One region of the Halomonas sp. CSM-2 genome, then DNA from elsewhere that is predicted to be linked to it. Evidence: predicted binding sites of a transcription regulator. Region 1 holds the regulator's gene; each other region holds the start of a gene.
What was found. Region 1 encodes sigma-54, which starts transcription at its own class of promoters, with help from an activator protein. Its sites were predicted from a motif close to TGGCACNNNNNTTGCTNT; they were not measured.
Positions count from the first base shown of each region.

Region 2: a site for sigma-54 is predicted at 3,181-3,198, ahead of B7L15_RS02025 (HAD-IIB family hydrolase). Genes of this name have one in related genera too.
Region 3: a site for sigma-54 is predicted at 3,668-3,685, ahead of glnA (glutamate--ammonia ligase). Genes of this name have one in related genera too.
Region 4: a site for sigma-54 is predicted at 2,977-2,994, ahead of B7L15_RS15175 (NCS1 family nucleobase:cation symporter-1). Genes of this name have one in related genera too.

Region 1 is NZ_NBYR01000005.1:92,625-98,264, reverse strand. Features, by position in the region: gene B7L15_RS05410 (KdsC family phosphatase) at 1-429, shown strand, start outside; gene lptC (LPS export ABC transporter periplasmic protein LptC) at 436-1,014, shown strand; gene lptA (lipopolysaccharide transport periplasmic protein LptA) at 1,018-1,512, shown strand; gene lptB (LPS export ABC transporter ATP-binding protein) at 1,523-2,272, shown strand; gene B7L15_RS05390 (RNA polymerase factor sigma-54) at 2,377-3,798, shown strand; gene hpf (ribosome hibernation-promoting factor, HPF/YfiA family) at 3,885-4,193, shown strand; gene B7L15_RS05380 (PTS sugar transporter subunit IIA) at 4,198-4,671, shown strand; gene rapZ (RNase adapter RapZ) at 4,748-5,629, shown strand.
Region 2 is NZ_NBYR01000002.1:113,516-119,155, forward strand. Features, by position in the region: gene B7L15_RS02005 (GlsB/YeaQ/YmgE family stress response membrane protein) at 100-342, shown strand; gene B7L15_RS02010 (FlgO family outer membrane protein) at 420-1,010, opposite strand; gene B7L15_RS02015 (hypothetical protein) at 1,015-1,692, opposite strand; gene B7L15_RS02020 (OmpA family protein) at 1,866-2,855, shown strand; gene B7L15_RS02025 (HAD-IIB family hydrolase) at 3,279-4,187, shown strand; gene B7L15_RS02030 (glycosyl transferase) at 4,184-5,404, shown strand; gene B7L15_RS02035 (methyl-accepting chemotaxis protein) at 5,479-5,640, opposite strand, start outside.
Region 3 is NZ_NBYR01000003.1:147,505-153,144, reverse strand. Features, by position in the region: gene ntrC (nitrogen regulation protein NR(I)) at 1-173, opposite strand, end outside; gene glnL (nitrogen regulation protein NR(II)) at 170-1,228, opposite strand; gene B7L15_RS03570 (DUF4124 domain-containing protein) at 1,435-1,965, opposite strand; gene glnA (glutamate--ammonia ligase) at 2,046-3,452, opposite strand; gene B7L15_RS03560 (hypothetical protein) at 3,991-4,563, shown strand; gene B7L15_RS03555 (acyltransferase family protein) at 4,560-5,594, opposite strand.
Region 4 is NZ_NBYR01000017.1:91,417-97,056, forward strand. Features, by position in the region: gene B7L15_RS15160 (NAD(P)-dependent oxidoreductase) at 1-116, opposite strand, end outside; gene hydA (dihydropyrimidinase) at 175-1,614, opposite strand; gene B7L15_RS15170 (nitrilase-related carbon-nitrogen hydrolase) at 1,646-2,512, opposite strand; gene B7L15_RS15175 (NCS1 family nucleobase:cation symporter-1) at 3,050-4,570, shown strand; gene B7L15_RS15180 (LysR family transcriptional regulator) at 4,615-5,538, opposite strand.

The DNA of each region.
Region 1 (5,640 bases):
GTCGAAATAAAAGCCTTCCACACCCAGGACGGCCATGGACTCAAGTTATTGAAACGTGCGGGCATCTCAGTAGCCTTGATCACCGGCCGCGACTCCCCCATGGTCAGCCAACGTGCCGCCGCTCTGGGCATCCCCCACGTCTATCAAGGCTGCGAAGATAAACTGGCCGTCCTCCGCGGCCTGTGCCAACGCCTGGAGCTTGACTTGTCTCAGGTTGCTTATTGCGGTGACGACCTTCCCGACCTGGCCAGCATCAAGCGTTCGGGGGTTGGCATCACGGTACCCAACGCCCCTGACTACATGCACACCCACGCTGACTGGGTCACCGAACGCCTGGGGGGACACGGCGCTGTCCGCGAAGTCTGCGATACATTACTCGATGCTCAGGGCCACTGGGGTGCCGTCGTCGATACTTATCTACACGGCTGAGGCACTATGCTGAAGACACTGCGCACGCGCCTGGGACTGGCCCTGATAGTGCTGGCTCTGGGTGGCTTTCTGGTATGGCTGGACCCAGGTGGCCCACAGACTGTCCCGACAGACCCGGAAGCCCGAGCCGAGGAGCCAGGTCATGTCCTTCACAATGCCGAGCTTACACTGTTTGATGAACAGGGGAATATTCAGCAGGGGTTAACCACGCCTCGTCTGGTACATACCCCCCAATCCGCCTCAACACTCGCCGAAACGCCGCACGCCACGCTTTATGACAGCGAGCGACGTATCTGGAACGCCACGTCAGAGATAGGTACGCTGAATACCCGTTCCCAGGAGCTGACGCTTTCGGGCAATGCAAGATTGATCGCCCCTGATGAAGGCTGGCAGCTCGACACGGACGTTCTGCACTATGAGGGGAAAACCGCCCATGCGTGGAGTAATACTCATGTGCTGCTCCAGCAACCGCCCCAGCGCATGACAGCACAGCGAATGGATGCATGGCTCAACGAGGAGGAGGTGCGCCTCGAAGGTAACGTTCAAGGCCACCACCCTCCGGAGACGCAACCCGGACAGGAATGAAACATGAAAGCGTTTATCTACACGGCGATGGCTGCTGCCTGCCTAGTGCCTTTTTACGCAACCGCAGATAATCACCAGCAACCGGTTGAAGTCGTCGCCGACCAGCTCGACCTGGATCAGCGCGCCGGTACAGCGGTCTACACCGGCAACGTCGAAGTTCGCCAAGGCAACATGCTGATAAGAGGCGACGAAGTGGAAATCCAGCGAAATGAGGAAGGCGAGCTCTCGCGGGCCACGGCGCTGGGCGAACGGGCCTATTTGCGGCGGCAGCCCGAAGACCAGGATGGCCCGATGGAAGGCTGGGGTCGAAGGGTGATTTACCATGTCGCCGAGCGACGCGTCGAGTTGATTGACCAGGCGGAAATCATCCAGCAAGGCGACCGCTTCACCGGGGGGCGGCTGGAATACTTTATCGACCGCGAGTTCGTCAAGGCGCGCTCCGACGTCGACAATCAAGAGTCGCAGCGCATCCGCATGACGCTGCAACCCGAGGGATAAGGAGAGCCTGATGGCAGTTGCCGACAACAGCGCAACACGAACGCTATACGCCCGCCATTTGGCGAAAAGCTACAAGCGCCGACGCGTCGTAAAAGACATCAACCTGGATATCTCACAAGGCAGCATCGTCGGTTTGCTCGGCCCCAACGGCGCCGGTAAAACCACTTCATTCTACATGATTGTCGGCCTGGTCAAGGCAGATGCAGGCAGCGTCGGGATTGATAGCCTGGACCTTTCCCGAGCACCCATGCACGAGCGTGCCAAGGCAGGCATTGGCTATTTGCCCCAGGAGGCGTCGATCTTTCGCAAACTCTCCGTCGCCGACAACATCATGGCCATTTTACAAACCCGTCACGACCTGGATCGAGCCGGACGCGAAGCACGCCTGGAAACACTCCTGGAAGAGTTCCATATTACCCACATCCGCGACAATATGGGCATGAGCCTTTCCGGAGGCGAACGGCGCCGCGTCGAGATCGCCCGGTCCCTCGCGACAGAGCCTGCGTTCATCCTGCTTGATGAGCCTTTCGCAGGTGTAGACCCCATCTCCGTGGGCGATATCAAGTCGATCATCCGCGCCTTGAAGGAGCGAGGTATTGGCGTATTGATTACCGATCATAACGTGCGTGAAACGCTGGATATTTGCGATGTGGCGTATATCGTCGGCGACGGGCATATTATCGCCAGCGGTTCGCCGGCCGCCATTCTTGACAACCAGGAGGTGCGTGACGTTTACCTAGGTGCTGATTTCCGTCTCTAAAGCCAGCAGTGGCATATTTATTGCCGATGGCATACTTATTGCACTTGCACCCAAACACAACTCGCACTAGGGTGGATGCTTTCCGATAAACGAGTGGTTCTCAGATGGTCATGAAAGCTTCTCTTCAACTGCGGATCGGCACTCAGCTCACCATGACACCCCAGCTGCAGCAGGCAATTGCCCTGCTACAGCTATCAACGCTCGATTTACGCCAGGAAATCCAGCAAGCGCTTGACGCCAACCCCATGCTCGAGCAGGAAGATGAGTTCAGCGAAAGCGAGCAAGCTGACAGCGAGCCGGAAGCAAGCGAGTGGGCAGATAGCATTCCCAAGGAGCTATCCGTCGATAGCGACTGGTCAGATACCTATCAGGATACGATGGGCAGTGGCAGCACAAGTAGCGAGGGACCTGACTTCGAGCGCCAGGCCACCGGGCAAACGCTGCATGGCCACCTCCTCTGGCAACTCGCCATGACCGATTTGAGCCAACGTGAACAGTTGGTGGCCGAGAGCCTGATTGACGCACTGGATGCTAACGGTTATCTCACCCAGCCCCTTGCCGATATCCGCGAAGGACTGCGAGACCAGGGCGTGGAAGGCCTCAGCCAGCGCGAGGTTGAAACTATTCTACTGCGACTGCAACAGTTCGAGCCCACCGGCATCTTCGCCCGCGATCTTCGCGAATGCCTGATGCTTCAGCTCGCCGCACTACCCGGTGACACACCGCTGCTGATTCCTGCGCGGCGTCTGGTTCGCCAGTTCCTTGAAGCGCTGGGTAAAAATGATCAGCGCCTCCTCAAGCGAAGACTCGGCCTGGACGATGTGCAACTCGATGACGTCATCCAACTGATCAGAAGCCTGGACCCGCGCCCCGGCAGCGTTTACAGCGCCACTGACGATAGCTACGTGATTCCCGACCTGGTAGTTCGCCACGATAACGAAGGCTGGCACCTCGAACTCAACCCAGAGGCCTTACCCAAGCTCAGGATTCAACCCGACTACGCTAGCCTGATCAAGCGCGCCGACAAGAGTCATGATAACCAGTTCCTCAAGGATCACTTGCAGGAAGCCCGCTGGCTGATCAAAAGCCTCTCCAGCCGCAACGACACCCTGTTACGCGTCGGCCGCGAAATCATCACTCGCCAGATCGGCTTTCTCGAACACGGCGAAGAGGCCATGAAACCGCTTATCCTGGCCGATATTGCCGATGCGGTAGAGATGCATGAGTCGACCATCTCTCGCGTCACCACCCAGAAGTTCATCCATACACCGCGGGGCATTTTCGAGCTTAAATACTTCTTTTCCAGCCAGATCAGTGGCCAGGACGGCGACAGCCACTCCAGCACGGCCATTCGCGCTCGTCTCAAAAAACTGATTCAGGAAGAACCCCCCGGCAAACCTTTGTCAGATAGCCGTCTTGTCATCCTGCTGGAGGAAGCCGGCATCCACGTGGCACGTCGCACGGTTGCCAAATACCGCGAAGGCATGGGCATCCCTTCGTCCAGCGAACGGCGTCGCTTACGTTAAGCAAACGGAAACTCAACACAAGGGCTTTGCTTAACGCCAAAAAGGGTTACAATCGAAGGACAGTCCGACGGATAAGGAGTACGTCAATGCAAGTCAATATCACCGGTCATCATGTAGATCTGACTGACGCCTTGCGTGACTATGTCAACGAAAAGCTGGAACGCGTTGAGCGCCATTACGACAACATCACCACCGTGCAGGTAACGCTCTCGGTCGAAAAAGAGCGTCAACAGGCCGCCTGCACACTCCACGCTGCTGGGGCTGACTTGCATGCTGAGGCCCTCGATAATGACATGTACGCCGCCATCGACGCCCTGGCGGACAAGATTGATCGACAGCTCGTTAAGCATAAGGAAAAAGCACAAGCCCGCGCCCAGGGCGCAGGTGTGCGTTAATTCAATGACGTTGGCCACAATCCTCCCCCCGGAACGCGTTCTCTACGATGTGCCCGGGGGCAGCAAAAAAAGGGTGCTGGAGTTTTTCAGCACCTTTATCGCACAAAACATTCCCAGCCTCGACAGCCAGGAAGTGTTCAGCCGTTTGATTGGTCGTGAACGCCTCGGCAGTACGGGGATTGGCAACGGCGTGGCGATTCCCCATGCTCGAAGCCCGCACTGTGATTCACCTATCGCCGGCTTTCTCAAACTCAATGAAGCGGTCGACTTTGACGCCATTGATGGCGACCCGGTTGACCTGGTGTTTGTTCTTCTCGTGCCTGAAGAAGCCGACGACACCCACCTCGCACTGCTGGGACAAGTTGCTTCCATCATGAATGATGCCGACACGCGCCAGCAGCTACGTAAGTCGGGTAGTCAACGTGAATTGCTGGACCTCATCTCCGCCAAGATACGCGACCAGGCGGCCAGCCTTTAATAGGTCGGCACGTAATGAACCGTCCTGACCAAGGGGCGTTTATCCAAGTCGCTTGACCGCAAGCAAGAGAGCCTTCATGCAACTCGTCATTATTAGTGGCCGATCGGGGTCAGGCAAATCGATAGCCTTACAGGCACTGGAAGATCTGGGTTATTACGCCATTGATAACCTGCCCGCCATGCTATTGGACTCGCTGGTGGATGAGTTGCGTGATCAGGGTGATCGCTCCCACTTGGCTGTCAGCATTGATGCACGCAATCTGCCAGGCGCACTTGCCAAACTTCCAGAACTGCTCAAAGAGCTTCGACAGCGGACCATCAAGTGCCAGATCGTGTATCTCACCACCGACGCACGTATTTTACTGGAGCGCTATTCAGCCACTCGCAGGCGGCATCCGCTCACGCGCAACAGCAGTCTCACGCTAGAAGAAGCCATCGACAAAGAAGAGCAAACGCTGCACGAGATACGCGATCTGGCCGATTTGACCATCGACACAACGCGGCTTTCAGTCCATGACCTTCGTCGGCGCATCACCGACCAAGTCGCCCATCAGCGGCGCGATGAGCTAACGCTGACCTTCGAGTCCTTCGGCTATAAGCGCGGCGTTCCGCTGGATGCCGATATTGTCTTTGATGTCCGTTGCCTGCCAAACCCCTACTGGGACCCTGTGCTACGAGGCTCCACTGGCCGCGATGCCGACATCATTGCGTTTTTATCCAGCTACCCACTGGTCGATGACATGACCAGCGATATTCAGGCATGGCTTGAACGCTGGCTGCCCGCCTACCAGCATAGCCAGCGCAGCTACATGACCATTGCGATCGGCTGTACCGGCGGTCAGCATCGCTCCGTGTATATGGCTGAACAACTGGCGCAACGCATCGCCAGCCAACAGGGCGAAGTAAAATTACGCCACCGCGAGCTAGGCTTGCAGTACACGGTTAACGCGCCGCTTTAAGTTCGAGCCAC
Region 2 (5,640 bases), on a different contig from region 1:
GCGTAGCCACTGTCAATGAATATTATTAACGCCGTGTGCTATGTTAAAACACGCAAGGAAACAGGATAACATTAACCACAGGTACGGAAAGGAGGCGATATGGGTTTCATTGCTTGGTTGATTATTGGTGGTCTGGCTGGCTGGATTGCTGGCAACATCATGCGAGGCGGAGGTTTTGGCGTTTTGGGCAATATCGGCGTCGGCATTGTGGGCGCCGTCTTGGGTGGTTTCCTGTTTAGCCTGTTGGGTCTGCAGGCCGGTGGGTTTATCGGGTCACTGGTAACGGCCATCGTCGGCGCTGTGGTGTTGCTGTGGGTTATCAGCAAGGTGAAACAGTCCTAGCGTCCTAGTCGGCAATTAACCGTTGGGCACTTGCCACGAACCCGCGCCGTTAAGCGCGGGTTCGTGTGTTTTGGGCGTTACCAGCCGCCCTGGCTTTCAAGCAGGCTGCGCGTATTGTTGTTCAACGCAAGCCTGAAGTCGGCACTCCCCAGGACCATGGCATCACTTGAACGCACCACGCGGGCACTGACGTAGACATAATCCTGCCCCTGTGCGTAGGTTCCCATCAAGATGGAGCGTGCATCGTGCTGTGCGCTCAGACGCTGAACTTGCCGAGACAGGATCAGCTCGCCAACGCTTTCTTCGATAAACATGCTGTCGCGCATCTTGACCTCGCGCACCTGCATGCCCTGGCGCCCCAGTGCCGATGCCATGAGTTCCGAGCTGATACGCCCAAGCGTGGAGGATTGACTCAGGTTGTCGATGCTCACGAACGTCGCGGCAATCATGGGGCTATAACGTGTTATGTCGGGGTTGCTTGCCACCATCTGCTCAGCCGCTTTTTGTGCAAGTTCGGGCAGGTCTGGAGCGGGTTCCTGTTGTTGCGTATTACCGCCGCCAAGCGCACTACAACCCATAAGGCTCAATACAAAAAGACCGGCCGTTAACCACCGGATAGCGGAAAGCGGGCGCGTTAAGTGCATAACGGAAAATGACATCGCAGACATGGCATTACCACCTATCCGTAATGGAAACCGACGGCGTTGACGGCGCTGAGGGGGTACGGTCGGGCGCATAGTGACGTCGGTCGCCGCTGTTAATGTAATAAATGTTCGACGATGAATAGAGGATTTGCTCACCGTCGAGAATCTGGGTGGTGACGATGATCTCTTCGTTACCGGTGTGTGTCCAACTGCCGCTGGTCACGTCAGCGGCGACAGCGGCCGGGATAAGTCCCAGGGCGGGTTCCGCCCATTGATTGATCGGTATCGCGGCCACGGCTATACCGCCTGCCAAGGCGGTGAATGCCCCCATCGGTGGGCGTACAAAGTCTCGATCCCGGTGCTCAACGACGTCAACGTCAATATGAACCTCGGCGCTGCTGGGCAGAGGTTTGGTGGTCAGGTTGGCACCGCGCGAGACCAGTTCACTGGTGAGCAGAGTCCGAAAGCCGCGGCCAAATTCGCCGCCGCTGTAGGCGTGGTTGGCGTCTTGCGGGGCATCCGGGATGTGTAAATCGCGGAAACGGACACGCTCGCGCTTCAGGATCTGCGTCGCCTCATGGCGGGCAAGAACATTCCAGTGATGGGCAGCCTGCATGCGCTGCTGTTCACTATAGGGATACGTAGTGGCAATGGGCGCTTGCGAGGTATTGGCATAGAAGCAGCCACTTAGCGTCAGACAGGCCATGCCGATGACGAGTGGGCGTAGCGCTGACGAGGGTATATCAATTTTACGGGTGCGCACCGGGTGGTTCCTTCTCGCTACGAAACGGCTTTTTGATAGACTAGGCAGCGCTAATGACAACGCCACGCATTAATAGTCGGCCAGGGGGCCAAAAACTTGAATGAGTAATCACACGGATGCTTGAAGATCACCGCAGTGGACCTCGCCACGACTCGCTCATGTCCCCGTACCGTGAAGATGACAGCGGTAGCATCTGGATGGTGAGCTACATCGATATCATGACGCTGCTGGTGGCGCTGTTTGTGATCATTATTGCGGCAGCCGGTGCCACAAGCCCGGCGTGGATGGCCACAGAACCACCACCTGAACCGCTTTTTGATTCGCCTCTGCCGCTTGAAGTACCGCTGCCAGAAGCCCTTGCCAATATGCGTGATGAGCGAAGATATTCAACCAACTGGCTGGGTGGCGAGTTGCTGACCAGCACGATCACGGCGGCTCAGGGGGTGGCTGGGCGCCCCAGACGAACCACGCGGGGTGTCCCCCCGCTGCTCGCCATGCCTGACCCGGTAGCAGAATCACCAGCCGCGTTGCCTGAACGCCGTTTGCCGATGCCCTTGGTGCCGGTTGAACAGTCAGCGCTTCAATTTCCGCTGGCTGATTATATGGTGGTCCTCACGGATAACCCCCCAAGTAATGTCGAGACGCTCAGCGATAATGCCATTGACGCTGCATTGGCCCTGAGAGAGCAGATGGAGAGCTCCCCTTATCTACCTGATTTAGAAGGTGTCGAAGTCTCACGGGTAGAAGAAGGTATCAGTTTGCGAGTGCAGGACAAGCTGCTGTTTCCCTCAGCAGAAGCCGGGTTAACCGATGGTGGAAGCGAACTGATCAGCACGTTGCTTGACACCATCCAGCGTTATGACGGTGAAGTATGGGTTGAGGGCCATACGGATAGTCGAACGATTGACACCCCTGAATATTCATCCAACTGGGCGCTATCCAGTGCCCGGGCGATCGCGATTGTGGAGGCCTTGGAAGAGGCGGGCGTTGCATCGGATCGCTTACGTGCCGTTGGGCTGGCGGCTACTCAATCCCTGGCAGATAATGACACGGCAGAAGGGCGGGCGCGTAACCGCCGAGTCGAAGTTGTCATCCACGTAGAATAAAACCCTTGCAGAAAAAAAGCCCGCCGGGGAAGGCGGGCATAAAGGGCTTGGCTCACTGCAGCCCACTGGCAGAGGGGGTGGGGTGTACAGGGTTGCCAGTGGGTACAATTTGAGTATAGCTATTTATTAAGTCTTGCCAAGCTTTGTATTGGTTTTTTTGTTATCAAATGTAATGCTGGGCGGCACCATCCTGGCGCTGGTGTCTGTGCATGCCCTCCCTGAGTGCACCAAAAAAGCGCGCTGCAATGTCTGCCTCGGGGGCAACCGTTCTCGCCTCTGGGTATTCCCCCTCTCCACCTTATGGATATCAAAGCGTTAAAAGTGTTGGCACGTATTGTGCTAGGCAATAAACACGCTGTCATCGCCATCTCCAACAAGTGGTGATTGAGCGCGTCCACCGCTTAGCAGTAGAGAGGCTGCGCCATGCTTGAACACGCCAGCGCTTCGGCGCCCCCCGATGACCAAGTGGAGCTGTCGCGCCTCGTGGTCACCGACCTCGACGGTTCGCTGCTTGACCACCATAGCTATGACGCTTCCCCGGCGAGGACTTGGCTCGCCCGATTAAAGCAGGCGAAGATACCGGTGATCCCCGTGACCAGTAAAACGCGTGCTGAACTGCTTCCTCTGCGTGAAACGCTTGGGCTAACGATGACCCCGTTCGTGGCTGAAAATGGTGCTGTCATCGGCCTTCCGCCTGGTTGGTGCCACGCGCGGCTGGATCGGCCGGGCAACGGCCGCGACGGGATGGTCATCAAGCATCCAAGCGTTGATATTGGCTTTATTCGGGCCCGTTTGAAGGTCTGGCGCAAACGGCTCGATGTGCGGTTTACCCCGATGAGTGAGCTTACCCTTGACGACTTGACGGGGCTGACCGGACTCGACGCTATCCAGGCACAACTTGCCCGCCAGCGCGAGGGTAGCGAGCCCTTGCTGTGGCACGACGATGACGCGTCGCTGGAGACGTTTCGCCGCGCCCTGGAAGGTGACGGCCTGCAACTTACCCAGGGTGGCCGCTTTTATCATGTTATGGGTCGTGCATCCGACAAGGGCAGTGCGGTCACCTGGCTGGTTGGGCGATTCCGGGCGCTGCGCGGTCGTGAGCCGCTGTCCATCGGCCTGGGCGATGGCCCCAACGACGTGTCGATGTTAAACGTCGTCGATCAGGCGGTCGTGATCCGTGGCCACCATGAGCTGACGGTTAACCCTACTAACCCCCATCTTTACCGCACACAAGCCACTGGCCCCGAGGGCTGGGTGGAAGGCATGTCTCACTGGTGGGGTAACGCGTTTACGCCGACCAATCCGCGTGATGCAAAGGAGGCAAACGCATGAGTGATTTCCACCAGAATGGCGTGATTACTGACTTTCACAATCTGACGCGTCGCCCGGTTGAGGCGCTGGAAGAAGAACTCAGCCAGTTTGCCCGGCGGCGCCCGATGGGGTTGATCCTGCCATCATTGTTTTCAGAGCTTGAGGGTCCGGCACTTTCGGCCATTGTCGATGAGCTGGTCAAGGTACCCTACCTCGGCGAGATCGTGATTGGCCTGGACCGGGCCGATCGCGAGCAGTTTTTATATGCACGGGAGTTCTTTTCACGCCTGCCTCAGCACACACGTATCCTATGGAACGACGGGCCCCGCCTGCGTGCCCTGGACACCGAGCTTGAACAGCACGGGCTGGGCGCACTTGAACCTGGTAAAGGGCGCAATGTCTGGTATTGCGCGGGTTATGTATTGGCGTCTGGGCGGTCATCGGTGGTGGGGCTGCACGACTGCGATATTCTGACCTACGACCGGGGGCTGCTGGCGCGATTGATGTACCCGGTTGCCCATCCCCGTTTTAACTACAGTTTCTGCAAGGGCTACTACCCGCGCATTGCCGAGGGAAAACTCAACGGGCGAGTATCGCGCCTGATGGTGACGCCGCTGCTGAGGGCGCTAAAAACTGTGTGTGGTCCGTTGCCTTACCTCGATTACCTGGACAGCTTCCGCTATCCGCTCTCGGGTGAGTTCGCCATGCGTAGCGACGTGTTGGAGGGGATCCGCATCCCGGCAGACTGGGGGCTTGAGATTGGCGTTCTCTCCGAGCTTCAGCGCAATTACTCGCCGCGTCAGCTTTGTCAGGTCGACATTGCCGATGCCTACGACCATAAGCACCAGCCGGTCAGCGAGGAAAACCCTGATACCGGTTTGAACCGCATGAGCCTGGATATCGCCAAAGCCCTTTACCGAAAGCTGGCCACTCAAGGGATCACGTTCAGCAGTGAAGATTTTCGCACCCTGAAAGCCACCTACTACCGGCTGGCGTTGGACCTGATCGAGGCTTATGACCATGACGCCACTATGAACGGTTTGAGTCTGGATCGTCACAGCGAAGAGCAGGCCGTTGAACTGTTCGCCAGCAACCTGCTGGAAGCGGGCAACCTGTTTCTGGATAATCCCCGCGAACGACCCTTTATTCCCAGTTGGAACCGCGTTCAGGCAGCGGTGCCCGACATTCTAACGCGAATGCATGAGGCAGTAGAGCTGGATAACCAGGGCGATGTTTAAGGTGGTTTTAGCCAATGTGCGAGGACTGGCTGGGCAGGCCATGTAAGGGACTTGCCCAGCCAGAAAGGCTTTATTTAGCCATGGCGAGAGGAGGGAAGGGTCTGCATTGCGGCTTGGGACCCGGCAATCTGGAAATGTGAAACCCGCTGGCGTAGCTCAAAGCTGAGATCCGCCAAGCGTTGGGTGGCCCCGGTGCTTTCTTGTACCAGTCCGGCATTTTGCTGGGTCATTTGATC
Region 3 (5,640 bases), on a different contig from region 1:
ACCAGGACATCCGGCGGACTCTCGAGCAAGCGGGAAAGGGCCGTGTCGGCACGCTCGATACATTCAACCTCGAGATCGGGTTGCGCCAGCGCACGTTCAAGTACCCAGCGAATCGCACGGTCATCGTCAACAATGACGACCCGCGCAACATCATTACGGGCAGGCTCTGTCATGACGCTTCTCCGGTGACATTAATAACCAAGGGAATCAATAAACGAAATTCGGTGCGCCCTGGGCGTGAGTCGCATTCGATCAGTCCTTGATGTTGGTGCAAAATTGATTGGGCGATCGACAGTCCAAGCCCGCTGCCTTCGGCACGGCCCGAGACCATCGGATAAAACAGGGTTTCTTGCAGGGAGCCGGGAATGCCGGGGCCATTGTCGATAATGCCCACCTCGCTGACCAGGCGGTGCCGCTCGGCGCCCAACGTAAACTGGCGGCGCGCACGGGTGCGCAACGCCAGCGTCGGTGTCGGCGTCTCGGCATCGCCCATGGCCTGAACCGCATTGCGGGCCACATTCAGCACCGCCTGGATCATCTGCGCTTCATCGCCGAACAGGTCCGGCAGGCTGGGATCGTAATCCCGTTGAATATCGACCCAAGGGTGCTCAGCGATCAGCAATGAACGCACACGTTCGAGCACCTTGTGAATATTGACCGGCTCGTGTTTGACGATGTAATTGGGCCCCAGCATGGAATCCACCATGTCCCGTAGCCGGTCAACTTCTTCGACGATGATATGGGTAAATTCACGCAGCGCCGGGTTATCCAGATCGCGTTCAAGCAACTGCGCCGCGCCACGAATACCACCCAACGGGTTTTTGACTTCGTGAGCAAGGCCGCGCGCCAGCACCTTGATAGTTTCCTGGCGGGTGGTGAGCGCCTCCTCGCGGGAAATCTGCATCAGCCGGTCGCGGGGCTCGACCTCCAGCAACAGTTCCGTGTCGGACAGGGGGGTTACCGTATAGTCGACGGTGAGCGGATCGCGATTCAGCGGCGTAATGCGCGCCTCACGCTGGGTAAAGGGATGAAACGCATCGCGGGCTTTGGCCAACACCTCATCGATGCTTTCATCACCGCCCAGCATCTCGTCCAGGCTCATCCCCCGCACACGGCTGAGGCTAACGGCAAACAACGCCTCTGCGGCAGGATTCATCCAGCACACATTGAGGCGGCCGTCCAGCAGCAGCACCGCCGTGGTGAGGTGTTCAAGTAAACGCTGGTGCATGGTGATGTCTTGCAAAGTCGCCTCGTCCATTATCTTGGGTCAGCCTTCCGCTGGAAAGATGTAGAGAGAACTGCAAAAAGCGCGCCAAATGGGCCAGCGTGCTGATTTGCACGGCACTTGCGCCGTGTGGCGGTGCATGGCGAGTCGTTTTAGCGCAGGTCATCGACGCTTCCAGCGACCACATGCACCATAATGGCGCATTGACGCTATTCTGCCACCACAATCGTCACCGTGTTTGTGCGGTGCTGCCGTCGCCCATGGCTATCCAATAGCTCAGCCTGAAGCCGATGCCGACCGGTGGGCAAGTTTGCCAACCAGAACACATCGCTGTGCAGCGCCGACTGGCTAAGCTTGCCATTCACCCGCAGCTGTACCCGATGATCATCACGTAACCGGGGGCTAATACTCAGCATTACCGGCGTGTCGGCACCCACCTCGGTGCCATCGCTTGGCGAGCGAATCTGGAAGCGGTCGTAAGGCATGAAGGGCTGGCCAGGTGAGGTGGCCGGTGGCTCATCGGACCTCTCGGCGTATTCGCTTGGCAATCCAGGCAACGGCGCCAGCTCAAGCGCTTCCCCACCCTCGCTCGGGGTGTCGGAAAAGGTGACATTGCCGTGTTCATCGACCACTCGATAGACGGTTGATGATGCAGCCGTAACATCCACCCATACGGCCAGCACCAGACCAAGGCCGATGCCCCAGCCTTTGGTCAGCGCCATTAACACCTTGCGCAACATGCGTCCCCCTCAACTAAAAAACCCCGCCGTGGCGGGGTTTAGGATCATCTGCACCACATAGGTGAGATTAGCCGCTGTTGTTAGCAGCTATAATACATATCAAACTCGACCGGATGCGTGGTCATGCGGATCCGCTCCACGTCTTCCATCTTGAGTTCGATGTAGGCATCGATCATTTCGTCGGTGAACACGCCACCTTCGGTCAGGAAGGCCCGGTCGGTGTCCAGCGCTTCCAGCGCCTGATCCAGGCTGCTTGCCACGGTGGGTACCGACTTGCCTTCTTCCGGCGGCAGGTCGTACAAGTTCTTGTCCATGGCGTCGCCAGGGTGAATCTTGTTCTTGATGCCGTCGATACCGGCCATCAGCATCGCCGCAAAAGCCAGGTACGGGTTGGCCGTCGGGTCAGGGAAGCGGGTTTCAACACGCTTGCCTTTCGGGCTGGCCGTGTACGGAATACGAATGGATGCCGAACGGTTACGGGCACTGTAAGCCAGCATGACCGGTGCCTCGAAACCCGGTACCAGGCGCTTGTACGAGTTGGTAGAAGCGTTGGTGAAGGCGTTCAGGGCACGGGCGTGCTTGATGATGCCGCCAATATAGTAAAGCGCCATTTCGGAGAGACCCGCGTACTCGTCGCCTGCGAACTGGTTGGTACCGTCCTTCCAGAACGACTGGTGAACGTGCATGCCCGAACCGTTATCACCCACCAGCGGCTTCGGCATGAAGGTTGCCGTTTTGCCGTAGGCATGCGCCACGTTGTGGATCACATACTTCATTTCCTGAACTTCGTCGGCTTTCTTCACCAGCGTGTTGAACTTCACACCGATTTCGTTCTGACCAGCGTTGGAAACTTCGTGGTGGTGAACTTCTACCGACTGGCCGATCGCTTCCAGGGTGTTACACATGGCACCACGGATATCGTGGAAGCTGTCGACCGGTGGAACCGGGAAGTAGCCGCCTTTAACACGCGGACGGTGGCCCAGATTGCCACCTTCTACCTGGCTGTCCGTGGCCCATGCACCTTCTTCAGACGTGATCTTGTACATGGCGCCCTGGATGTCGGATTTCCAGTGGACTTCGTCAAAGATGAAAAACTCGGGCTCAGGACCGAAGAAAGCCGTGTCGCCAAGACCGGTTGACTGCAGGTACGCCTCGGCGCGCTTGGCAATGGAGCGTGGGTCACGGTCATAGCCCTGCATGGTGGCCGGTTCGATAATGTCACAGCGCAATACCAGCGTGGCATCTTCAGTGAACGGATCGAGATAGGCAGTGCCATCTTCGGGGCGCAGAATCATGTCGGATTCGTTGATGCCCTTCCAGCCGTTGATGGACGAACCATCAAACATCTGACCGTTTTCGAAAAACTCTTCGTCCACATCGCGGGCAGGCACGGTCACGTGCTGCTCTTTACCGCGGGTGTCGGTGAAACGCAGGTCTACCCACTTAACATCATGCTCTTCAATTAGCGCGAGAGTCTTGGCTGACATAGTGTCCTCCGGTATGAGCGTGGCTTAAAGCTAATGACAGTAAGCTACCAATAAATGTTGTTCGACATGTCGCGTGCATCATGGCACGCCTGCCTTGCTTATTCACTCAACGTTTGTCCGTTGCCATCAACAGAACGTCTAGCGATAGAAACCGGCTAATGTTGTAGCACGCCGCCAGGCGATTTGCCTATGACCTACTAGCCGCTACCGCAAATAATGCAGGTTGCGTGCCAATATTGCACCAATATGGCATAAAATAATGGCAAATAGTTGTTTTTAAATGACTTTAAAAATCACTCTGGTGCCACTTCATGTTGCATATCAGGCATAAACGTCCATTCAGAACCCAATGTCGCCAACTATTGCACCACAAATAAGCAAGAACAGACTTAATTGCACCACAGAGGTGCACTCGATATTGCAGCCAAATTCACCCGCTTAATTTACTTGCGCGCCAAACGGTAGAGACTATAGTAAACTTTTATACACAATCAGTTACAATAAGCAAAAACCAGACACATAGACCGGAGGGCAACCCATGAAGTCGGTCTGCTTTATTATCGACACCAGCGTAACGGGTGCCCAACTGCCCCGCCATTTACGCAACATTCACCTAGCAGCCGCCGACCATCCCGCTTTCACACTGCAGATAACCAGTTTGCTCCGTGACCCCCGGTTAACCCTGATGGAGCAACGCTTCGCTGCCCACTGCACCACCCTGCCGGGCACCGCGCTGGGTGCGCGGCTGAACCATGCGGCCGCCACCAGCCAGGCCGAATGGCTGGTGTTTGCCCTCCACGCCACGGCCCTGCCGGTGACCCTCTGGGTGGCAATGTTTCCCATGCTGGATAGCTACGCCGTGGATGCCGTCGTGCTCGGCCCCAGTGAGCCCACCTTTCCCGCACGCCTGTTACAACGCTTTTTAGCCTCAGCGCTTCAATCGCCGCCTTACATAGCGGTACGACGAACGTGGTTGGAGCGTCTGGGCGGCTTCGACCCCGACCTCGACCGCAGCGCCCTGCACGACTTCATGCAGCGACTGCATGCCTGCCCCACCCGCATTCATACGTTGACCAACGACAATGCCACTACCTCGCCAGGGGTCGCCTAGTGCATGGCCACATTCAGTTGTTTGCCAAACATCATCGCCCCGATTCTGGATGTATTGACCACCTTGCTTAGCAAGATACAGCCCGTCATGCTTACCAACGCAAGCATTACGGCGTAAACCACGATGGGCAGCGATAAAGGCGCGATGATCAGGTCGGTGGCGATGAAAAACATCGGATGCGCCAGATAGATGCCAAACGAATACACATTGATCTGGCGGACCCAATTCGGTGCCGTATAGCCCTTGAGCTGACGTGTGGCACAGAGCGTAAACAACACAAAGAACGGAATGACCCAGACCTCTTTTGATGTAAAGGCCGGCAGGTGGGCAAGTGTTGCCACACCAAGCCCAAGTACAAACAGGCCCAGGCAGGCCGGGTGGGCCAGATACTTCATCCACTGCGGTCGCTGGGCTTTGATGCCATCAGGGGCCAGCGGGTAGTAACGCACGAGCACCAACGCCAGGAAAAACAGGTAAAGCCAGCCCAGCGGCGCCACCCAGAGCAGATACCCCGGCGGATTGACGCCCTGCCAGTACGCCGTTCCCCAGTAGGCCATGCTGATCAGGCAAGATAGCCAGAACCACGGTAACGGGTTGACTCGCCAGAGGCGCAAGCGGGTAAACAGCCAATAACCGACATAAAACTGCATCGCAATGATCAGGAAGTAACCGTGCCAGCCGGCATAAACAAAATACTCAACGGCATTGGCCCAGAAGTTGACCGGGTCACCTTCTGCCCCCCTTTTCGCCCACTCCGCCGTTGAATAGATAAATCCATAAACGAAATACGGCAGCATGACGTATTTGACCCGCTGGCGTATGAACCCTTCAGGCACCGCTTTATCGTAGCGAACGGCAAATACGAACACCGAAATAAACAGGAAAATCGGCGTCCCCAATACCAGGGGGATACGCATGAAATCAGTGACGAGGTTGTCGACGTACTTGTTGACCTGGTCCATCAAGTGGAATAAAAAAACGGCTATACAGCCGTAAGCTCTAAGCCAAAAGATTTCTTCCACTTTCTGCATGAACCCTCCCGCCACGTTGTGTTGCGCGACGCCGACGCATTAGCAT
Region 4 (5,640 bases), on a different contig from region 1:
ATCGCCTGGCGATGGGTCAGCGGCGGGTGCAGATCGCTAAAGTTGCTTGCCAGCGTAGCTGGGTCGTAGGTGCCGACCTCTTTGGCGCTGGGTAGATGGTTCAGTTGGTTAGTCACGGTAGAGCCTCCGCTGTTGTTATGGGCACAGCTGTTGGTCTTGGTCGTTCTTTATGGGTCAGCGCTTGACTGCCATCGGCGCATTTAGCTCGGCACGCTTGGCCAGCAGCTCAAACATGCCAGGGTAGGCAGGGCGTTCTAAATACCGGCCTGCACCGCGCTCGGCGTGTAGATCGCCGTCGCGCCATACCCATTTGCCCTGGCTGATGGTGTGGCGGGCGATGCCGCGTACCGTCTTGCCTTCGAAGATATTGAAGTCGACGTTCTGGTGGTGGGTCTTGGCGGAAATCGTCCGCGTGCCATTGGGATCCCACACCACGATATCGGCATCGGCACCCACCTGAATCGCGCCCTTGCGGGGGTAGAGATTGAAAATCTTGGCGGTGTTGGTCGACGTCAGCGCGACAAACTCCTGGGGCGACAGCTTGCCGGTGTTGACGCCTTCATCCCAGAGTACGGCCAGGCGGTCCTCGACCCCGGCGGTGCCGTTGGGAATCTTGGTGAAGTCGTCCTTGCCTGCGGCCTTCTGGTCGGCGCAGAAGCAGCAGTGGTCGGTGGCGGTGGTCTGCAGGTTGCCGGACTGCAGACCATGCCAAAGCGCTTCCTGATGGCCTTTAGGGCGGAAGGGCGGGCTCATTACATGCGCCGCGGCGCGGCCCCAGTCGGTATCCTGGTAGACGCTGTCGTCGATCACTAGGTGGCCGGCCAGACACTCGCCGTAAACCTGGTGCCCCTGGTCCCGGGCGTAGGCAATTTCGTCCACGGCGTCCTTGGTGGAAACGTGCACCAGATAAATCGGTGCACCCAGGGTGCTGGCGATACGAATGGCGCGGCTGGCAGCCTCGCCTTCTACCTGGGGCGGGCGCGAAAGCGGGTGGGCCTCCGGTCCGGTAAGGCCCTGGGCGAGCAGTTTCTGCTGCATGTGGTAGACCAGCTCGCCGTTTTCAGCGTGAACCGTCGGCACCGCGCCCAACTCCAGGCAGCGCGAAAAGCTCTCCACCAGGATGTCATCGGTGGCCATGATGGCACCTTTGTAGGCCATGAAGTGCTTGAAACTGTTGACCCCGTGTTCGTGCACCAGCGTGCCCATTTCCTCCCGTACACTGTCGTCCCACCAGGTGATCGCCACGTGAAAAGCAAAGTCGGTGGCGGCTTTTTCGGCCCACCCCTGCCAGGTCTCGAACGCCTCCAGCAGCGACTGCCCCGGCTGAGGAATCACGAAGTCGATAATTGAGGTGGTGCCGCCCGCCAGGGCCGCGGCGGTGCCGGTGTAGAAGTCTTCGCTGGCCACGGTACCCATAAACGGCAGCTGCATATGGGTATGGGGGTCAATACCGCCGGGCATCACCAGCTGGTCGCTGGCATCGACGACTTCACAACCATCGGGTATGTCTAAATCAGTGCCGATAGCGTGAATCTTACCGTCAACGCAGAGCACGTCGGCGCGGTAGGTATCGGTATTGGTGACGACAGTGCCGCCCTTGATCAATAGGCTCATTGCTCGCTCCTTTGCTTATCAGGTGGCCGGGCTATTCGCCGTCGGTCAGGCGGGTGTAGGTTTCCGGGCGGCGGTCGCGGAAGAACTGCCAGTTGTTGCGTACCTCGCGAACCATGTCCAAATCGATTTCGTGCACCAGCAGTTCGTCTTCTGTTTCGCTGGCCTGGGCCTCGATCTTGCCGCGCGGGTTAACGATATAGCTGGAGCCATAGAAATTGCCGATATTCCAGGGTGCTTCGGTACCAACGCGGTTGATGGCGGCAATAAAGCAGCCGTTGGCCGCGGCCGAGGCGGGTTGCTCAAGCTCCCAAAGGTACTGCGAAAGCCCGGCGACAGTAGCGGAAGGGTTGAAGATCACCTCGGCGCCGTTGAGGGCGAGCGCCCGCCAGCCCTCGGGGAAGTGGCGGTCATAGCAGATATACACACCAATCTTGCCAAAGGCGGTATCGAAGACCGGCCAGTTGGATTTGCCCGGCTTGAAGAAAAACTTCTCCCAAAAGCCTGCGATCTGGGGGATATGCGTTTTGTGGTACTTGCCCAGATAGCTGCCGTCGGCATCGAACACCGCGGCGGTGTTGTAGTAAACGCCGGTCTCGGTTTCTTCGTACACCGGGACGATGATCACCATGCGGTGTTTGGCGGCGAGTTTCTGCATCATCTGGCAGGTGGGGCCTTCCGGCACCTGCTCGGCGGCGGCATACCATTTGCCGTCCTGACTGGGGCAAAAATAGGGCTGGTTGAACACTTCCTGAAAGCAGAGCACCTGCACGCCCTGTTCTGCCGCTTTCTCGATCATCGGCAGATGGGCTTCGTTCATGGCGTCGCGGATGGCCGCGGGTTCTAGGTCGGTGCTGGTTTTCAGGCCCATTTGAATCAGGCCGATTTTCATCTTCTGCATTAGCGTCTCTCCCGTTATTAGTGTTAGCTCACTGCATCAGGATTAATTAATGATCTGACGGTGGGTAGCGGAGTCTAAAGCTGACTGTAAGGGCAGCTTTTAAGAAAGTATCGTCAGGATGTGATTTTTAGCAAGTTAGTTGAATATTTTTTTAATGGCCTTTTTAACTCGTTGAGTTAATTTGCTATTTTTCTTTTTGATTTGCGTTTTCCCTAATATGGTGAGTCATTGCACTGCTTTGATGTTTTTTTATATGTCTTTTAAATCATGTGTTTAGTTATTATTTTGGGTCTTTAGGCATAATTTTAATGTTGAAAATTGGTGCAAATATTTTTTTTGATCTAGCCTTTTTGAATCCGTCGGGTATGTAGTGTCCTAAAGGGCAGCAAGATGAAGACAATAATAAAATTCTTGTCCCGGAAGACAGTTTTCCATCAATAAGTTAAGTGATAGTGCCGGGCGGTCGGCATGCTTATTGCTTGGGAGCCTCAGACCGTGAGGGTTTTCCGGGAAGCAGATGACACTGAGGAGAGACCAATGACGAAAACAACCTCTCAGATGGTAGACCGAGAAGGGCTGATTGAATTGGATGTGGGGGACGATGTTCGCGATAGCTCGCGCTTCAACAAGGACATCGCGCCTACCCAGGCGAGTGAACGAACCTGGACTAAGTGGAATATCGCCGCGCTTTGGGTGGGGATGGCGATTTGTGTACCCACCTACACACTTGGGGGTGTGTTGACCGCCTACTTTGGCTTGAGCGTGGGGGAGGCGTTGTTCGCGATATTACTGGCCAACGTGATTGTCTTGATTCCACTCACGCTCAACGCTTTTCCTGGTACTAAATTCGGGATTCCTTTTCCCGTTGTGCTGCGCTCTTCGTTCGGGATTTTTGGATCCAACGTGCCGTGTCTGGTGCGCGCCCTGGTCGGGTGTGGGTGGTTTGGTATTCAAACCATGTTCGGCGGGCTGGCCATTCACTTGCTGCTCTCGGAACTGATACCCGCGTGGGCGGCACTGGGCGGCGTTGGTGAAGTCATCGGCTTTTTCGTGTTTGGCGCCATGAATCTTTATGTGGTCATTCGCGGTGCGGAGTCGATCAAGTGGCTGGAAACCCTGGCCGCACCGTTGCTATTGGCGGTGGGTATTGGCTTGATGGTGTGGGCGTGGCCGCACACCTCGATGACCGAGCTTCTGGCTCAGCCGCCATCGCGTCCCGAAGGGGCGTCAGTGTATGGCTACTTCTTTGCCGGGTTAACCGCCATGGTAGGCTTTTGGGCGACCCTGTCGCTGAATATTCCCGATTTCAGTCGTTTTGCCAAAAGTCAGAAAGATCAGATTGTCGGGCAGGTGATTGGCCTGCCGTTGACAATGTTTTTCTTTGCCTCACTGGGTGTGGTGATGACCGCTGCCTCAGAGACGCTTGTCGGTCAAACCGTGGCCGACCCGGTGCGGTTGATCGGCTATATCGATAGCCCGTTCTGGGTAGTGCTGGCGATGCTGCTGATTATCATCGCCACGATTTCTACCAACACGGCCTCGAATATTGTCTCGCCGACCAATGATTTTCAGAATATTGCGCCCAAAATGATTAATCAGACCCGTGGTGTACTGATGACTGGTGCGGTGGGTGTGTTGCTGATGGGCTATGACCTGCTCCAAAAAGCGGGCATCATCCCGCCAGGGGTATCGCTGGAACAGATGTACTCCAACTGGCTGCTGGGTTATTCCAGCCTGCTTGGCCCGATTGCCGGTATCATGGCCGTGGATTACTTTTTGATTAAAAAACAGCGCCTGGATGTGCCCAGTCTGTATATGGACAGCCATGTTTATCCGGCGGTGAACATTGCCGGTTTTATCGCCTTTGGCGTGCCCGTTGCGCTAACGCTAATCTCGCTGACCACCGGTACGATGTACTGGTTCTACGACTACGGCTGGTTTACCGGCTCGGCGCTTGGCGCGATCGTTTATTATGTCGCAAGTCAGGTGCTTTCCTCCGCACCGTCGGTGGGTCCGGCGCCGGTGGCTGACAAGGAGCCGGCCGAGCAACTACCTTAGTTCGCGCGACGTGCGCTTCTCCAACATATCTCACCAACACCCGGCTAAATGCCGGGTGTTGGTGTTTGTGGCGTATTGATGAAGTGTAAAAAGGCGTCAACCACACGATTGGGGCGGCGATCGCGACGTGCAATAAGCACAAAGGGAATAAGGTAGTGCTGACTTGTGGTATTCAGGGCGCGCATTTTGCCCGCCGAGACCCACTGGTCGGCGACGTGTTCGGGAAGAAATCCCATAAAACGCCCGGTGAGAATCAAAAACGCCGCGCCCTCACGGTCTGACGCCGAGGCGCGCAGGTTGAGGTCATCGTGGGCCTGGCGTGCCTCAGCAGGTAGCGGATAGCGTGGTGATATGGCGGGATGCTGTGCAAGCTCGTCCAACGTGAGGCGGTCACTGGCCTTATCGAACAACGGGTGTCCCACCGAGCAGTACAGATAGGAAGGTTCGTCGTAGAGATGCTGAGTACTCAGGCTGGTGGGCAGGTTGACCGCTGGCACCACGCCGACGTGCATGTGGCCGTCCATCACGCCGCGAATCACCGCATCCGAGGGCTCCATGTGTATGTTCAGTGTCACATCGTGTTCCGGGGCGCTGAGCCTGGTCAGCGCATGGGTGACATGCATGGCGGGTAGCGTCACCAGGTTGTCGGTAATACCAATATTCAGCTCCCCCTTGATGGTTTGATGCAGCGCGTTGACATCGCTTTTGAAGGTTTCAAGCGCGGAAAGCAGCGTCAGGCCTGCCTGATAAATCTCTTTGCCTTCCTCGGTTAGGCTGAACCCGCCACGCCCACGCTGGCACAGCGAAAAGCCTAGCCGTCCTTCCAGATCGTTCATGTGCTGGCTGATTGCCGACCGGCTGATGCCCAGCGTGGTCTCGGCCGCCGTAAAGCCACCGCACTCCACCACTGTTTGAAAAATACGAATCAGGCGAATCTCATAGTCGCTCATTTGACCAAGCGCGGGCATATCAAGCTCTCATGGCGAGTAATCAGTTGATTTAATGATAGAGGAATTCCTGAATCCGTGAGACCGGCCCCCGGAAGCACTTCTAACCCACTGACCTGCATG